Regions from separate parts of the Glutamicibacter arilaitensis Re117 genome, predicted to be linked through region 1. Evidence: riboswitches for the same ligand, from Rfam matches in the RefSeq annotation. Region 1 holds a riboswitch; the other holds the start of a gene.
The links. A riboswitch is a leader RNA that binds a small molecule or an ion and turns the genes downstream of it on or off. The one in region 1 is predicted to bind S-adenosylmethionine.
Positions count from the first base shown of each region.

Region 1 (8,184 bases):
TCATGTACCACTGGTGCTCGAAAATCGTGGCATCGAATTGGCCGCTGGCCACCGCCTGGTTGGCCTGGATCGGATCCTGCAGCCCGACCTTCTCGATTTCGATGCCGTAGTCCGGCGCGATCTGCTGCGCCACGAAATCCAGGATCTTCTCCTCCCCGGCCATGGCCGGTTCGAAGTGGACGGTGAACTTCGTCTGGTTTCCGGCGGCCGAAGCGGCGGCAGGGGCGGAGCGCTGCTGGCCCAGCAGCACGCCGAGGATGAGGGCGGCCACGGCCGCGAGAGCGGCGATGGTCCAGGGAAGGGCATTGCGGTTCTTGCGCAGCGTGAAGCCGTGGTCGTGCCCGGTGTGCGGTGTAGTCATGGTCTCGCTCGTTCGTTCGTCGTTGGTGTTCAGGGACGCGCCAGGGCGCGGGCGATGCGGTCGCCGAGGAATTGGACAATTTGCACGGTCAGGATCAGCACCACGATGGTCGCCAGCATGACGTTCATGTCGAAGCGCTGGTAGCCGTAGGTCACGGCGAGATAGCCGATGCCCCCGGCCCCGATGGTCCCGGCGATGGCCGAATACTCGATCATCGAGATGGTGTTCAGCGTGATGGCCGAAGCCAGGGCCGGCAGCGCCTCGCGGATCTGCGTGGTGCCGATGATCTGCGCGGCCGAACCGCCGGTCACCAGCCCTACGGCCAGATTGTGCCTCGGCAGGTCGTTCAGCGCGTTCTGCACCAGCCGGGCGAAGAACGGGATGCCGGCAATGGTCATGGGCACGGCGGCCGCGGCAATGCCGATGGTGGTGCCGGTGACCCATTTGGTGAACGGTATGATCGCTGCCATCAGCACCAGGAACGGCAGGGAGCGCCCCATGTTGGCGATCCAGCTGAGCACCGCATGGAGGCGCGCCCTCGGGAAGAGCCCCTGCCGATCGGTGTTGTATAGCGCGATGCCCATCAGTCCTCCGAGGCTGATGACCAGGGCCATGACGATTCCGACCATGGCCCAGGTCTGGCCGTAGGCCGGCAGCATCAACGCGGGCAATTGCTGCCACGGAGTGTCGGTGCCCACGGCTGCGCTTTCAAATGGGATTCTCATGCGTTGGCCTCCACCAGTTCGTGATTGTTGCGGGCCAGGCTGCCCGGGTCGGCCTGCAGGCCCCACCCGTCCAGCAACCGGAGCAGGTCCTGAGGGGTCGCGCCCTGCACGCCCAAGCGCACTCGGCCCAAGGTCCCCTCATGGTGCGCCTCGACGGCGCCGCCAAGCAGGGCCACCGCGATCCCGTGCTCGATGCCCAGGCGGGAGATCCAGCCGGGATCGACCCGGTCCTTGCGGTAGGCCACCGTCACGGCATAGTCGAAGCCTGCCGGCAGTTCCTCGGACCGCAGCGGCAGCAGCTTCTCCCCGGTCGCCGAGCCAGGCGAGGCCACCAGCTCATGCAGGGCTCCGTGCTCGGCAATGCGCCCGCTGGCCAGCTGGGCGACCTCGTCGGCCACATGCCGCACCACATCCATCTCATGGGTGATCAGGATGATGGACAGGCCCAGGTCGCTGCGCAGCGAATCCAGCAGCCCCAGCACCTGGTGCGTGGATTCGGGATCCAGGCCCGAGGTGGCTTCGTCGGAGAGCAGCAGCCGCGGCCGCAGGGCCAGGGCCCGGGCGATGCCGACGCGTTGCCGCTGGCCGCCGGAGAGCTGCCCGGGATAGGCGTCCGCCTTCTCCAGCAGCCCGACCCGGTCCAGCAGCTGGGCCACCCGCTGCTGCATTTCGTGGTGGACCACCCCGAGGTTCCGCAGCGGAAGTGCCACGTTCTCGGCGACGCTCAGCCGGCTCAGCAGGGCCGAGTTCTGGAAGATCGTGCCGATGGCGCGGCGTTCGGCGCGCAGCGCCCTGCCCGAGAGCGCGCCGAGGTCCTTGCCGTCGATGAGGATCTGCCCGCTGCTGGGCTTCTCCAGCAGCGAGATGCAATGGGACAGGGTCGATTTGCCGGCCCCGGAAGGGCCGACCACTGCCGTGATCGAGCCTTCCGGCACCGACAGGTCGATCCCCTTGAGCACTTCGATGCGCCCCTGCGCGGTGTCATAGTGCTTGTGCAGATCCTTGATCTCAATCATGTGCTGCGTGCTCCTTGGCTGTTGCACCGTGAAGGACTGCCCAGGGCCGAGGTTGAGCCGGCTCGTAGCCAGGCGTGGCCCGGTGGCAGCCACTGCTCCATCGGTCCTGGCGGTAGCACCGTCCCGCGGTTCGGGTGGTTGCTGCGACGTCAACGAGCCAGGTCTCTCGGTCGCTCTGGATGGGTTGCCCGGCCTTGGCGGCCAGGTGTTCCCAGTCTGCGTTCCATGTCCGAACCGAGCCAAGAGTTGCGCAACACTGCGACATCACGTCATCCCCGGACTGGAAAAGCGGGCTGCCGGCGTCATTTTCGGCGTCATGATTTGTCGCATTGCCCCTCATGTGACCCTTTGAGTAGGAGGTGCTCCTGCGGATTTGCGCTCAGCCGGGGGGCCTTCTCCGGCAACCGCCGGCAATTGGTGCCCCGGCCCGGCATCGGGAATACGCGCTGCTGGCCTACGGTTGGAATCACTGACTGCTTTTGAAAGGACTGCCATGAAGATTGCCGTGACCGGAGCCACCGGACAGCTTGGAAATCTAGTCGTCGATGCGCTGCTGGCGCGCGGCGCGAAGGCCGCTGATCTGGTTGCCATTGGACGTTCAGCGCAGAAGCTGGAACCGCTGGCGGGCAAAGGCTTGGAAACCCGCGTTGCTGATTACAACGTTGAGCAGGCACTGATATCCGCGCTGAAGGGCGTAGACAAGTTGCTGTTGATTTCAGCCAGCGAGGTAGGCCAGCGCGTGGCGCAGCATGAGAACGTCATCAACGCCGCCAAGAAGGTGGATGTCCAGCTGATCGCGTACACCTCTATTGCCAACGCTTTGACCGGCGGAATGAAGCTTGCCGAGGAGCATATCGCCACCGAACGCCTGCTGGCCGGTTCCGGCATCGATTACGTGCTGCTGCGCAATGGCTGGTACATCGAGAACTACACGGACCAGCTGATGGGCTACCTCAACAGCGGCATGGTGCTCGGTGCCGCCGGCGAGGGCAAGATCAGTGCAGCGGCTCGGGCCGATTACGCCGATGCCGCCGCGGCGGTACTGCTCTCGGAGGAGGAGCAAAGTGGCAAGATCTACGAGCTGGGCAGCGACAAGCCGTTCACCCTCACCCAGCTCGCTGGCGCCGTTGGCGCTGCTGCCGGACAGGATGTTGCCTACCAGCAGATGGATCCCGAACAGCTGGAAAAGATCTATGCGGATGCCGGAGTCCCCGCAGCATTCGCCCACATTCTCGTCGATACCGATCTGCGCGTTCGCGAAGGCGCGCTAGAGGTCAACTCCGGCGATCTGGCCAAGCTGATCGGCCGGACTCCGGCTTCCCTGGGCAAGGTCATCAAGGAGAACCTGGACAAGTAATCCATGGGGCTAAGAGTTTAATCGGGCAGTCATTCGCGGCATTCAATGCCGTGGTGGCTGCCCGACTGTTTTACGTGTCATAACCAAACATATTCGCTGGACAAGGGCGGAATTAGCGCACGGATAACAAGTGCTGCGTGTCACAACCACGCACGGCATACCGTTCCCGTAAATTTGCGCATACTTCATCCCCACCTTTCCAGGAGATCAAAGTATGTCACGAGCACGATTACGGTCAGTTGCCTGCGCGGCAGTTATCGCCTTGGGCCTGGGCGCTTTCTCAGCCCTTCCGGCGAGCGCGGAACCACGGCACACCCAGAAAGACTCGACGGCCATTGGCACCGGCGGGGCAGTTTCCTCGGTAGACCCGGAGGCCACCGCCGCCGGCATTGAAGTTCTGCGCAAGGGAGGCAATGCCGTGGATGCGGCCGTGGCCACTGCGGCGGCACTGGGTGTCACCGAACCCTACAGCGCGGGCATTGGCGGTGGCGGATATTTCCTCTACTACGATGCGAAGTCCGGCAAGGTCAGCACCATTGACGGCCGCGAGACCGCACCAGCTGGCATCTCCCATGATGCTTTCATCGACCCGGCAACGGGCGATCCGTACAACTTCACCCCGGAACTGGTTACCAGCGGCGTGGCAGTTGGCGTACCCGGAACCTTGGCCACTTGGCAACGCGCCCTGGATAACTGGGGATCGCAGAACCTGAAGCAGGTCCTGCGCCCGGCAACGCAGATTGCTTCGCGCGGCTTCGTAGTTGACGAGACTTTCCGCGAACAGACGCTGGATAACAAGGAACGTTTCAACGCGTTCGACTCCACCAGCCAATTGTTCCTGCCCGGCGGCGATGCTCCCCAGGTCGGGACTATTTTCAAGAATCCAGATCTCGCCGCCACCTACCGAATGCTGGCCAAGCAAGACCTTGACGGTTTCTACGAAGGGCCATTGGCTACCGAAATCGCCCAGAGCGTTCAGGCGCCGCCCACCAGCGATGACACTACTCTCCCGGTTCCTGCAGGAACCCTGAGTACCGCGGACCTTGCCGGCTACGAAGTGGTGGAGCAAGCTCCGACAACGGTGAATTACCGCGGCTACGAAGTCTTCGGCATGGCCCCGTCTTCCAGCGGCGGAACGACCATCGGCGAATCGCTGAATATCCTTTCTGAGTTCAACCTCTCAGCGATGGATGAGCCCGATGCCTTGCACCTTTATTTCGAGGCCACTGCGCTGGCCTATGCCGACCGAGGAAAGTTCGTGGGTGATCCGGCATTTGTCCAGGTCCCCACCCAGGCCTTGACCGACAAGCTGTTCGGTGCGGATCGGGCGTGCGCTATTGATCCGCAACAGGCTGCGGTTAAGCCAGTGGCCCCTGGCGATGTCGAAAACTATGATGGCCGATGCCCTGCAGACACCGGTGAACCGGTGGCAGAGCAGGATACGGAGAATATCTCCACCACCCACCTGTCGGTCGTTGACCGCTGGGGCAACATGGTTTCCTACACGTTGACCATCGAGCAGACCGGTGGTTCGGGCATGGTGGTTCCCGGTCGCGGTTTCCTGCTGAACAACGAGCTGACCGATTTCTCCACGGTGTACGATCCGGCAGATCCGAACCGCATCGATCCGGGCAAGCGCCCGCGTTCATCGATGACGCCAACCATCGTTTTGCAGGATGGCAAGCCGGTGCTGGCTATTGGCTCCCCCGGTGGTTCAACCATCATCACCACCGTATTGCAGACGCTGGTGAACCGCATTGATCTGGGCATGGACATCAGCCAGGCCATTGCCGCACCGCGCGCCTCCCAGCGCAATACGGCAGCTGTTACGGCGGAACCGGAGTTCATCGACGCGCACGGCGCAGCTCTGGAAGCCTTTGGCCACAAGCTCACTGCGGCCGGGGATTCCTTCACCCCGCAGGCGGAAATCGGTGCGGTTGAAGCGGTAGAAATCGCTGCCGATGGCACGCTCACAGCCGCAGCCGAGCCTTCGCGGCGCGGTGGCGGTTCAGCGATGGTGCTGGAACCGATCGACTAGCCAGATACTCACACGGCGGCCTTGGGCAACATCTAACGCGTTGCCCAAGGCCGCCGTGTGCTCTTTGGCTAGGTTTCTACGCCTGAGGAGCCAAGCGGTTGGCCACCTTGTACTTCGCGGCGCGGTGCGTGTCCTTCACGCGATCGCCCTCGCCGAACAGCTTGTTGCGCAGCGAGCCCTCGGCGTAGTCGGTCTTGTAGACCCCGCGGGCCTGTAGTTCGGGAACCACGTACTCCACGACGTCCTCGAAGGTGCCCGGGGTGACGGCATAGGCCAGGTTGAAGCCGTCAACGTCGGTGTGCTCCACCCAGTCGATGAGCTTTTCGGCTACCTCGGCGCCCGAGCCCACGGAGACCGGACCGAATCCGCCGACGCCGATCCATTCGGCCAGCTGGCGGATGGTCCATGGCTTTCCGGTATCGCCACTGGCCTTCTTGAAGGTTTCCACCGAGGACTGGATGGCGTTGGACTTCACGTCGTCACCGATGACATCGTCTGGCCCGTAGACGGACATGTCGATGCCGGTCCAGCCCGAAAGCAGTGCCAGCGAACCTTCGATATCCACGTAGGAGGCGTAGTCTTCGAATTTCGCCTGGGCAAGTTCGGAAGTTTCGCCGGTGATGATGGTCTGCATGGCGAAGACCTTGATGTCGTAGCGGCCACGGCCCGCGGCCTCAGCGGCGTCGCGGATCTTGGCAACCGCTTCCTTGAGCAGGTCGCGGGTAGGGCAATTCACGAAGATCGCCTCGGCGTTCGACGCCGCGAATTCGGTGCCGCGCTTGGAAGCGCCGGCCTGGTAGATCACCGGGGTGCGCTGGGTGGAAGGCTCGGTGATGGCGATGCCCGGAACCTTGAAGTACTTGCCTTCGTGGTTGATCGGGTGCACCTTGCCCGGGTCGGTGTAGATCCCGGTTTCCTTGTCGTTTTGCACCGCGTCGTCTTCCCACGAGCCTTCGAGCAGCTTGTAGACCACTTCGAGGTACTCATCGGCGTGGTTGTAGCGCTCGTCGTGCTCCATCTGGTCTTCCTGGCCCATGTTGCGGGCGGCCGATGGCAGGTAGCCGGTAACCACGTTCCAGCCCACCCGTCCATTGGTCAGGTGGTCCAAGGTGGCCAGGCGGCGGGCGAAGGCGTACGGGTGCTCATAGGCGGTGCCGGCAGTGACGCCGAAGCCCAGATTCTCGGTCACGGCGGCCATAGCCGAGACCAGCATCATCGGGTCGTTGACCGGTGCCTGGGCGCCGGAGCTCAGCGGGGTCACATTGGTGCCCTTGTAGACGTCGTAGGTACCCAGCACATCTGCCAGGAACAGCCCGTGGAACTTGCCCTTTTCCAGCACCTTGGCCAGGTGGGTCCAGTAGCCCAGGGTGTTGTAGGTCGATGCCTTGTCATCCGGGTGGCGCCACAAGCCCGGTGACTGGTGGACCACGCAGTTCATATCGAATGCGTTGAATAGGATCTCGCGCTTGTTCTCGCTCATTGTTGTGCCCCCGTAAATCGGTTAAGTGAATTGTTGCTGGTCTGTGCCAGGCCCTAGGCCCGATGGGTCGAGTCTTCGCCGGTAACTGACAGGCGCTGCGGCTGGACCCCGTTGATCTCGTAGTCCCCGACGATGCGTGCCTTGTAGATCGCCGGGTTATGCGTGGCAATGGTCCGCGCGTTGCGCCAGTGCCGGTCCAGATTGCAGCCGCTTCTGGTCGACGAAGCTCCAAGCCCGTCGAAAATCTTGCTGGTCACTCCGATAGCCAACGGCTGGACCACGGTTTGCGCGCGGTTGGCGGCAAGCTCGCAGACCGCATAGCGCTCTTCATCGTTCAACCCCGGATCGCCCAGAGCCGCTTCGACTTCAAGCACCGCTCCGATGACTACGGAGTCAGCAGCGAAGGATTCCGCTGATACTTCGCCCACCAGCTGCAGCACCTGGGGTTCCTGGTAAACAGGGACACCGGTACCGGTGGTGAAGATGCGGGTTCGCGACTGCACCGCACGGCGCAGGTCGTTCAGTGCCGCGCGGGCGATGCCCGCCTGCACCGCCATGAGAACCAGCTGGAAGATGGCAGCTTCGGAGTCATTGGTCTGCTGCGGCATGAAGCAATCCACCGGGACCTGGCGGAACTCGGTGGTCCCGGTTCCGGTCAGCCCCTGGCCGAAGCCATCCCAGTCATCAAGGATCTTCACGCCGCTTCGCTGGGTGGAGACTACCGCAATCTGGCGTCCGGCCAGTTCCGGGTGGGACACGGCAACGGTGGTCCAGTCGGCAAAGATGGTGCCCGTGCAGTAGTACTTCTCGCCGTCGACGACCCAGCGGCCATCCACGAGGCTGGCTGCGGTGTTCAAGGTGCCCAGGGCATTGCCCCCGCGTTCGGTATAGGCGTTGCCGATGATCTGGCCGGCGGCAATGCGCGCGATCCATTTCGTGCGCAGCGCCTCGTCATCCAGCGCCAACACGTTTTCCACGAAGGCGATGTGCGCACGCCACAGCTGTCCGACGTGGGAGTCCGCCTCGGACAGCTCGATGAGCAAACGGAATACATCTGACAGCCGGGCCCCGTAGCCTCCGTCTGCCACAGGAAGTCGCAGCGCGCCGAAGCGTTCGCGATTGAGCAATCCCACCTGTTCGAAGGGAAGCACCCGGTTCAGGTCGCGGTCTTTGGCGTTCGCAGCGATCTGGGAGAACACCGGACGGA
Region 1 is NC_014550.1:273,175-281,358, reverse strand. Features, by position in the region: gene AARI_RS01730 (MetQ/NlpA family ABC transporter substrate-binding protein) at 1-361, opposite strand, end outside; gene AARI_RS01725 (methionine ABC transporter permease) at 391-1,086, opposite strand; gene AARI_RS01720 (methionine ABC transporter ATP-binding protein) at 1,083-2,102, opposite strand; SAM riboswitch class I at 2,197-2,288, opposite strand; gene AARI_RS01715 (NmrA family NAD(P)-binding protein) at 2,596-3,459, shown strand; gene ggt (gamma-glutamyltransferase) at 3,674-5,497, shown strand; gene AARI_RS01705 (LLM class flavin-dependent oxidoreductase) at 5,574-6,977, opposite strand; gene AARI_RS01700 (acyl-CoA dehydrogenase family protein) at 7,031-8,184, opposite strand, start outside.

Region 2 (6,895 bases), 330 kb from region 1:
TGAGGTTACGCGAGAATTCGGAAACTTCCTGCTGGCGTGATTCCACGCGCTTGCCCGAGCTCATCAGCTGCAAGTAGTCCAAGACAATCATGCGCAACTCATTGCGCTGCTTCAGGCGACGGCACTTGGCGCGGATTTCCATCATGGACATATTCGGAGAATCATCGATGAACAACGGGGCTTCGTTCAATCGACCCATCGTGGTGGCAATTTTGGTCCACTGGGCATCCTCGACAGAACCCTTGCGCAGATCTTGGAGCTGGATAGATGCTTCGGCGGAGAGCAAGCGCATCGCAATTTCATTGCGGCCCATTTCCAAGGAGAAGAAGACGGTAGCCATATTGTGCCTGATGGCAGCCGAACGGGCGAAGTCCAAGGCGAAGGTCGACTTGCCCACTGCAGGACGTGCGGCGATGATGATCATCTGGCCGCCCTTAAGTCCCTGGGTCAGTTCATCGAATTCGTAGAATCCGGTAGGTACGCCGGTAATGCCGTCACCAGCATTCGCCGCATTCTCAATTTCATCGACCGTATCTTCGATGATGTCCGAGAGGCGCACGTAGTCTTCACTGTTGCGGTTTTCGGCAACCTTGTAAACCTCTGCCTGGGCTTCGTTGACGATGGCGTCAACTTCACCATCTGGCGAATAACCCATCTGGACAATGCGGGTACCTGCGTCGACCAATCGGCGCAGCACAGCACGTTCACGCACGATTTCTGCGTAGTACCCTGCGTTGGCTGCAGTTGGAACCTGCTGGATGAGGTTATGCAGGTATGCTGCACCGCCAATGCGTGAAATCTCTCCGCGCTTGGTCAGCAAGTCGGCAACTGTCACCGCATCAGCTGGTTCGCCGCGACCATAGAGGTCAACAATCGCCTCATAGATGGATTCGTGGGCCGGGCGATAGAAGTCGGTGCCACGGATGGCTTCGACCACATCAGCAATGGCGTCCTTGGAGAGCATCATGCCGCCGAGGACCGACATTTCGGCCTCAACATCCTGTGGCGGCTTACGCCCTGCGTCGGATTCTCGTCCTTCATAAACCGGCTCAGCACTCATTGCAGACACTTCCATCCCTATTGACCCGCTGAGAAAAATTCTCCCTGCCTCATGGCAACGCTCCATCATGTCAGTCGACACGGACATTTGGATATTAAGCGCCTGTGGATATTTCTCTCCCAAAGCCAACAGTAGGGGTGTTATTAACAGGCGTAAACCTCATTATCCACAGAATATGTGGATAACCACGCTGTACCTGTGGACGTCCCTGTTCACTGTCTGGGGAGAACTCTGTGGATTACCCCACTTTGTACCTATCAAACTGGATGTGACTAGGCTTTTTCGGTTTACACACCTGTGGACAGAAAGTATATTCATTGAAGGTCACGGCATCACGCCCAGAGTTATCAACACCCAAAATCACCCAGTTTCCGGGGTTTTTCGCTCCTTGTGCACATTTCCCCACCCCCAGTCCACAGTTCTGTGGATATCCTTGTGGATACTCGAAGTTTCACAAAACCCTTAGTCATCCCGGATTAAATTCATCCGAATACGTCAAAACCGTGAATAGTCCACAATCGGCGGCCCTCGTACCCCAGGGTCCGGTGGATAACTTATTGTGCGTAACGGTGAGGCGAACAGGCGCGCGCTTAAAACAAACAGCGCCGACTGGATCAACTAAATGAACCAGCCGGCGCTGAAAGCTAAGAGGGTTTTATACCAGTTCAGGAACTGGCAGCGAGTGGAACTGCGAATCATGGAAGATCTGTGGCAGGTGCCCTGAGGTGCGATGCCCATGAACTTCCAAAAGAACTACCCAGTGATCGCCTGCTTCGACTTCGTTGTAGATTGAGGTCTCCAGCCAAAGCGTGGAATCGTCAACAAAGAGCGCACCCTGATCTGTGCCGGTGGTTTCGATACCGCGGAATCGATCGCCATTCTTCGAAGCAATCTGCGCGCAAACACCGTCATTGCGTTCACTGAGCACCGAGACACCAATGCGACCAGCGTCGCGCAGCTTGGGCCAGGTGTTCGAGGATTTCTGCACCGCGAACATTACCAATGCAGGTTCAAGGGAAACGCCAACGGTAAACGATGAAGCGACAATGCCGGTCTTCTCGCCGTCCAATTCAGCACAAAGGGCGGCTACGCCCGAGGGGTGCTGAGCGAATACCTTGCGTAGGGTCAACGGGTCAAGTTCAAGATTCAATGACATGGCTCGATTCCTTCGGTCTTGCCCACCGCGCAGTAGCTCGCAAGCTAAGGCTTCTTGTTACCCGAAGCCGCTTGAGCTGAAATCCCGCGCCGTGTGCGGTACTTGTTCCAGCACATTTGTGTGGAACCGAATCCTCACCTGGAGCACCCCACTACCGTTGAGAGGGTTGCCGATCAGCAAGCCAGGGCTTATAGCTGATGCTCTTGATTCTGATTAAAACGATATGGCCCATGACGAAGAAGCGTCAAACATTTCACTTCGCAAATCGCAATATTTAAAGAAATGTTCGATTCAACCCGTCACTAGCGCGCATTTGGCAGTCTTTTATTCGTTGAATGACGTTGTCGCTAGAACCTTCCGGCCGACGAGCGCAGCAAGGCCCCGCGACCGCCGAATCGGCATGAGATCAGCATTCTTCCGGAAACTAGAGCCCTGCCGCGAATTCCCTACCGCCCACCGTAATGAAACTTGGTTTCTCCGCATGACGCCGAGGTTCATGCCATTATTGGTCACAGAGTGCGTTGAGTCACACTCCTGCTTAATGTTGACCGTACCCGCGATGACGATTGAGGAATAGCCACACCATGGTAGAGATTCAGGCCAACCATTCAGAATTGACCCCACTGCGCTTCCTGGAACGCACCGCCGAGGTCTACCCGAATAAAAGCGCCGTCATCCATGGAACCCGCAGCTATTCCTATAACGAGTTCGAAGCACGAGTGCACCGCTTTGCCCAAGCGCTCAAAGCACGCATTGAGCCCGGTGACCGCGTCGCCGTACTGGCGCCGAACACTCCAGAGATGCTCATGGCGCACTACGCCGTGCCGCTGGCCGGTGGCGTGCTCATTGCCCTGAACACCCGGCTTTCGGCCCACGAACTGCAGTACATCGTTGATCATTCTGAGGCGAAGCTGATGCTCGCCGATACCGAACTGCTGGAAAACGCCGAGACCCTGCGCCGGGAGAACCCGACGCTGGATGCCCTCATCGAGATCACCGATGACCAATATGACGGAGCACGCCCAAACGTCCAGGTCGATGCCACCCTGGATGAGCTGCTGGCCGAAGCCTCCGATGAAAAGCTTCCCTACGCGATCGCTGACGAACGGGCTCCGATCACCCTGAACTACACCTCGGGCACCACCGGCAAGCCCAAGGGCGTGCTCTACTCGCACCGCGGCAGCTACCTGAACTCCTTGGGCGAAGCGCACCACCAGGGCTTCACCGCACAAACCCGCTACTTGTGGACTCTGCCGATGTTCCACTGCAATGGCTGGTGCACCCCGTGGGCGGTCACGGCGGCCGGTGGCACCCACCTGAGCCTGCGCGGGGTGCGAGAAGATGCTGTTTGGGATGCCATCGAGAATCTGGGGACCACCCACCTGTGCGGCGCCCCGACCGTCTGCTCCATCATCGCCGACTCCACCCGCGCCCACCAGCTCGATTCCCCGCTGCGCATCACCACCGCAGGCGCTCCCCCGTCACCGGCAATCATCTCCAAGCTGCAGAAGCTGGGCATCGAGGTCGTCCACGTCTATGGGCTCACCGAGGTCTACGGGCCGTACACGGTCTGCGAGTACCAGGATGAATGGGATGAGCTCGATGGCCCGGGCCGGGCCGCGAAACTGGCACGCCAAGGCGTTGGCATGATCACCGCCGAGTCCGCGCGCATTGTTGATGAGAACATGAACAATGTGCCGGCGGATGGGCAGACCATGGGTGAAATCGTGCTGCGCGGCAATAACGTCATGATCGGCTACTACCGCGACGAAGCGGCCACCGCCCAAGCTTTCCATGGCGGCTGGTTCCACACCGGCGACCTCGGCGTCATGCACCCGGACGGCTACATCCAGGTGCGCGACCGGGCCAAGGACATCATCATTTCCGGCGGCGAGAACATCTCCACCATCGAGGTGGAACAGGCCCTCGCGTCGCATCCAGAGGTGCTGGATCTTGCAGTCATCGGCGTCGCCGATGAGAAATGGGGTGAGCGTCCGGTGGCTTATGTCATCCGCGCCAGCGGATCCACCCTGGATGCCGAAACCCTGATCGGCTTCGCCCGCGAAAAGCTGGCCGGATTCAAGGTGCCGCGCACCATCGTCTTCCCGCAGGATCTGCCGCGCACCTCCACTGGTAAGGTGCAGAAGAATGTCCTGCGCGCCCAGGCGCTCGAAGACAGCACAACGAACTAGCCCGAGGACCAGTAATTGGATAAGCCAGCACCACGGATTCCCGACAAGACCAGCCGATTCAGCGCAAGCATCGGATTGGAATTCGATGAAATCACTGCCACTGAAGTACGTGCCCACGCGACGTTGGACGAGAACCACCACACCCCGTGGGGCGTGGTCCATGGCGGCGTGTACGCCTCGATGATCGAGAGCGCAGGGTCGGTTGGCGCCAGCTATGCGGTGGCCGAACGCGGGCAATTCGCCGTCGGAGTGCATAACGCAACCGATTTCCTGCGCCCATCCACCGGGGCGCGGGTCCAGGTGGTCGCCACCGCGCTGTTCCAAGGGCGCACCCAGCAGCTCTGGGAGGTCATCATCACCGATGAAGCCACCGGCAAGCAGCTCTCCCGTGGCCAACTGCGTACCCAGAATGTGGATCTGCCCAAGGGCTAAGGCATCCCTGCAGATGGGATTCGACTACGCGGCGTTCAAGGCACCAGTTCCGACACCACAAGGTTTAAGGAACGACGTAGAAGCCTGCCTCTGCACCTAGTTTCTCTTGCCGTAGCTTTCGAACGTTCAATCACACGTTAGGTTTACCCGTCAGCCCCTAAGTAGCAGCAACGGTGCCTCACGAAACCCAAACACCCAACAACGTATCGACGAAGGCGTGGCTTCGACACCTGGGTACACGACAAGAATGCCTTGGGTTTGCGAATAGAAACGGCGACGGACGCATGCCCGTTTGGGTTAATTAGGTGCGGTCCATGACATGGGATCGTTCAAACTGCAGTCGCCTTGGATCCATTTCGTCATTCGAACAATGGGAACTACGGTTCGCGAGGATGCTTGGCATGCTCTTGCGAGCATGCCCTGCTCAAGGGCTTCATGCAGAACGCATATAAGATGCGGACCAAAGGAACCCCGACCTTGGACGGGCTAGTGAGCAGGCACCAATTCAGTCACTTCGTTCGTCAGCGTACCGACCGTTGGTTTTAATGCCCCGTGCAACGTCACCGGCTTTCTAGTACTGAGGCTCACCGAGCACCATACTTAAGTATGATTCTTTTGAAAATACCCTTTTGCTAGTATGAATATAAGAAATCATCAAGATGTTCAGTTTCCGCTTGGTGAAGTATGAGGTGCGCGCAGCACCAAGATCTACAACCGCTACACGAGCTGCACGGGAGAAGAATGCTGAAATACCTCGGTCTTTCTAACAACGACCCTGGCGATACTTTGCCCATGTGGCACGGAGTCGACAAGAAGAAACGAGCTTTGGCGTTATTAGCATCAGTCCTCCTTGCCTCGGCGATGTTCTTCCTAACGTCTTGGCTACTCTCGGATGCCCCTAAGACCAGCTTCACAAAGTATGTTCCTGTCATGTTTGCTGCATTAACTCTCTCGCTCTCAACTGTGATTGCGGAACGTTCGCTTGTGCGCGCTCCGGGAAAATCTGAGCAAGACCAGCTTGAACAGTGGAAAAATTAGGTTCATTCTTTAGTTCTAGTCAGACCGTATTTCAGTGTTCTTGAAGAGCGTTGCATTGCGGCGCGGCTTCGCAGCTGCTCTAACTGACTCACAGAGGAACAGAACGCACCATGGCCAGTTCCGTGAGCTTTTGGTTCACATGCTGTTTCTGCAATCCACTGAAGTAGTCCGAACAACATAGGAAGAAGTTGCGCAAATGAATGTCTCCGCAGGCAAACTCGTCGGCAAATGTCCGCTATGGACTTGGGTAATGATGGGATTGGCGCTTGCTTCTGCCCTGGCCCTTATTGACTGGGAAAATACGGGGGCAGCAAAGCCATTCTGGATGTTCCTCCTGCCCACTGCCTTTGGATTATTGGGCGGCATCATCGCTGCGCTAAAGAAGAGCTATGGTTGGGCCCTGATCTCCTTGGCATTCGGCTTGCTGGCTGTGCAACTGCTCTCCGTCGTGGTCACATTGGTCCAGGGTCCATAGCGGTTCCCTGAGAATCCCGAGTAACTGCTTTTCTCGCTGCGAGCACGGGCGTACGGTAGGTGGCATCTACCGCCCGAACTTCAGGAGGTTCGCCGTGAGTGCGACCTATACCTTCGATGTATTCAGCAGCCTTGATGGCTTCGGCAGTGCCGGAAGCGATTGGGGCGGCTATTGGGGAAAGCAAGGACCGGAGCTGCTGGCCCATCGGCTCGAACAATATACGCAGCCATGCCGCATGGTGTTCGGGGCCAACACTTTCCGCCTGTTCAGCCTCTTCTGGGAAGAAATCGAAGCGAATCCCGAGGTTGAAGACGCGTGGGGCGTGGCCTTGCACGACAAGCCTGCCACCGTCATCTCCACCACCTTGGAAGAGCCGCTGAAGTGGCCCAATCCCACACTGGAGCGCGCTGATGCGCTGGAGGTCGTCGCGCGGCTGAAGGAAACCTCGGATGTGCCCCTGCGCTCCCACGGAAGTTTGGCCATGAACCATTCCCTGCTCGCTGCAGGCTTGGTGGACTTCATCCAGGTGACCATCTTCCCGG
Region 2 is NC_014550.1:3,802,797-3,809,691, forward strand. Features, by position in the region: gene dnaB (replicative DNA helicase) at 1-1,060, opposite strand, end outside; gene AARI_RS18060 (flavin reductase family protein) at 1,716-2,216, opposite strand; SAM riboswitch class IV at 2,310-2,425, opposite strand; gene AARI_RS18065 (long-chain-fatty-acid--CoA ligase) at 2,801-4,408, shown strand; gene AARI_RS18070 (PaaI family thioesterase) at 4,424-4,840, shown strand; gene AARI_RS18075 (hypothetical protein) at 5,582-5,878, shown strand; gene AARI_RS18080 (hypothetical protein) at 6,075-6,353, shown strand; gene AARI_RS18085 (dihydrofolate reductase family protein) at 6,448-6,895, shown strand, end outside.
Region 2: another riboswitch for S-adenosylmethionine. It lies ahead of AARI_RS18060 (flavin reductase family protein); the one in region 1 lies ahead of AARI_RS01720 (methionine ABC transporter ATP-binding protein).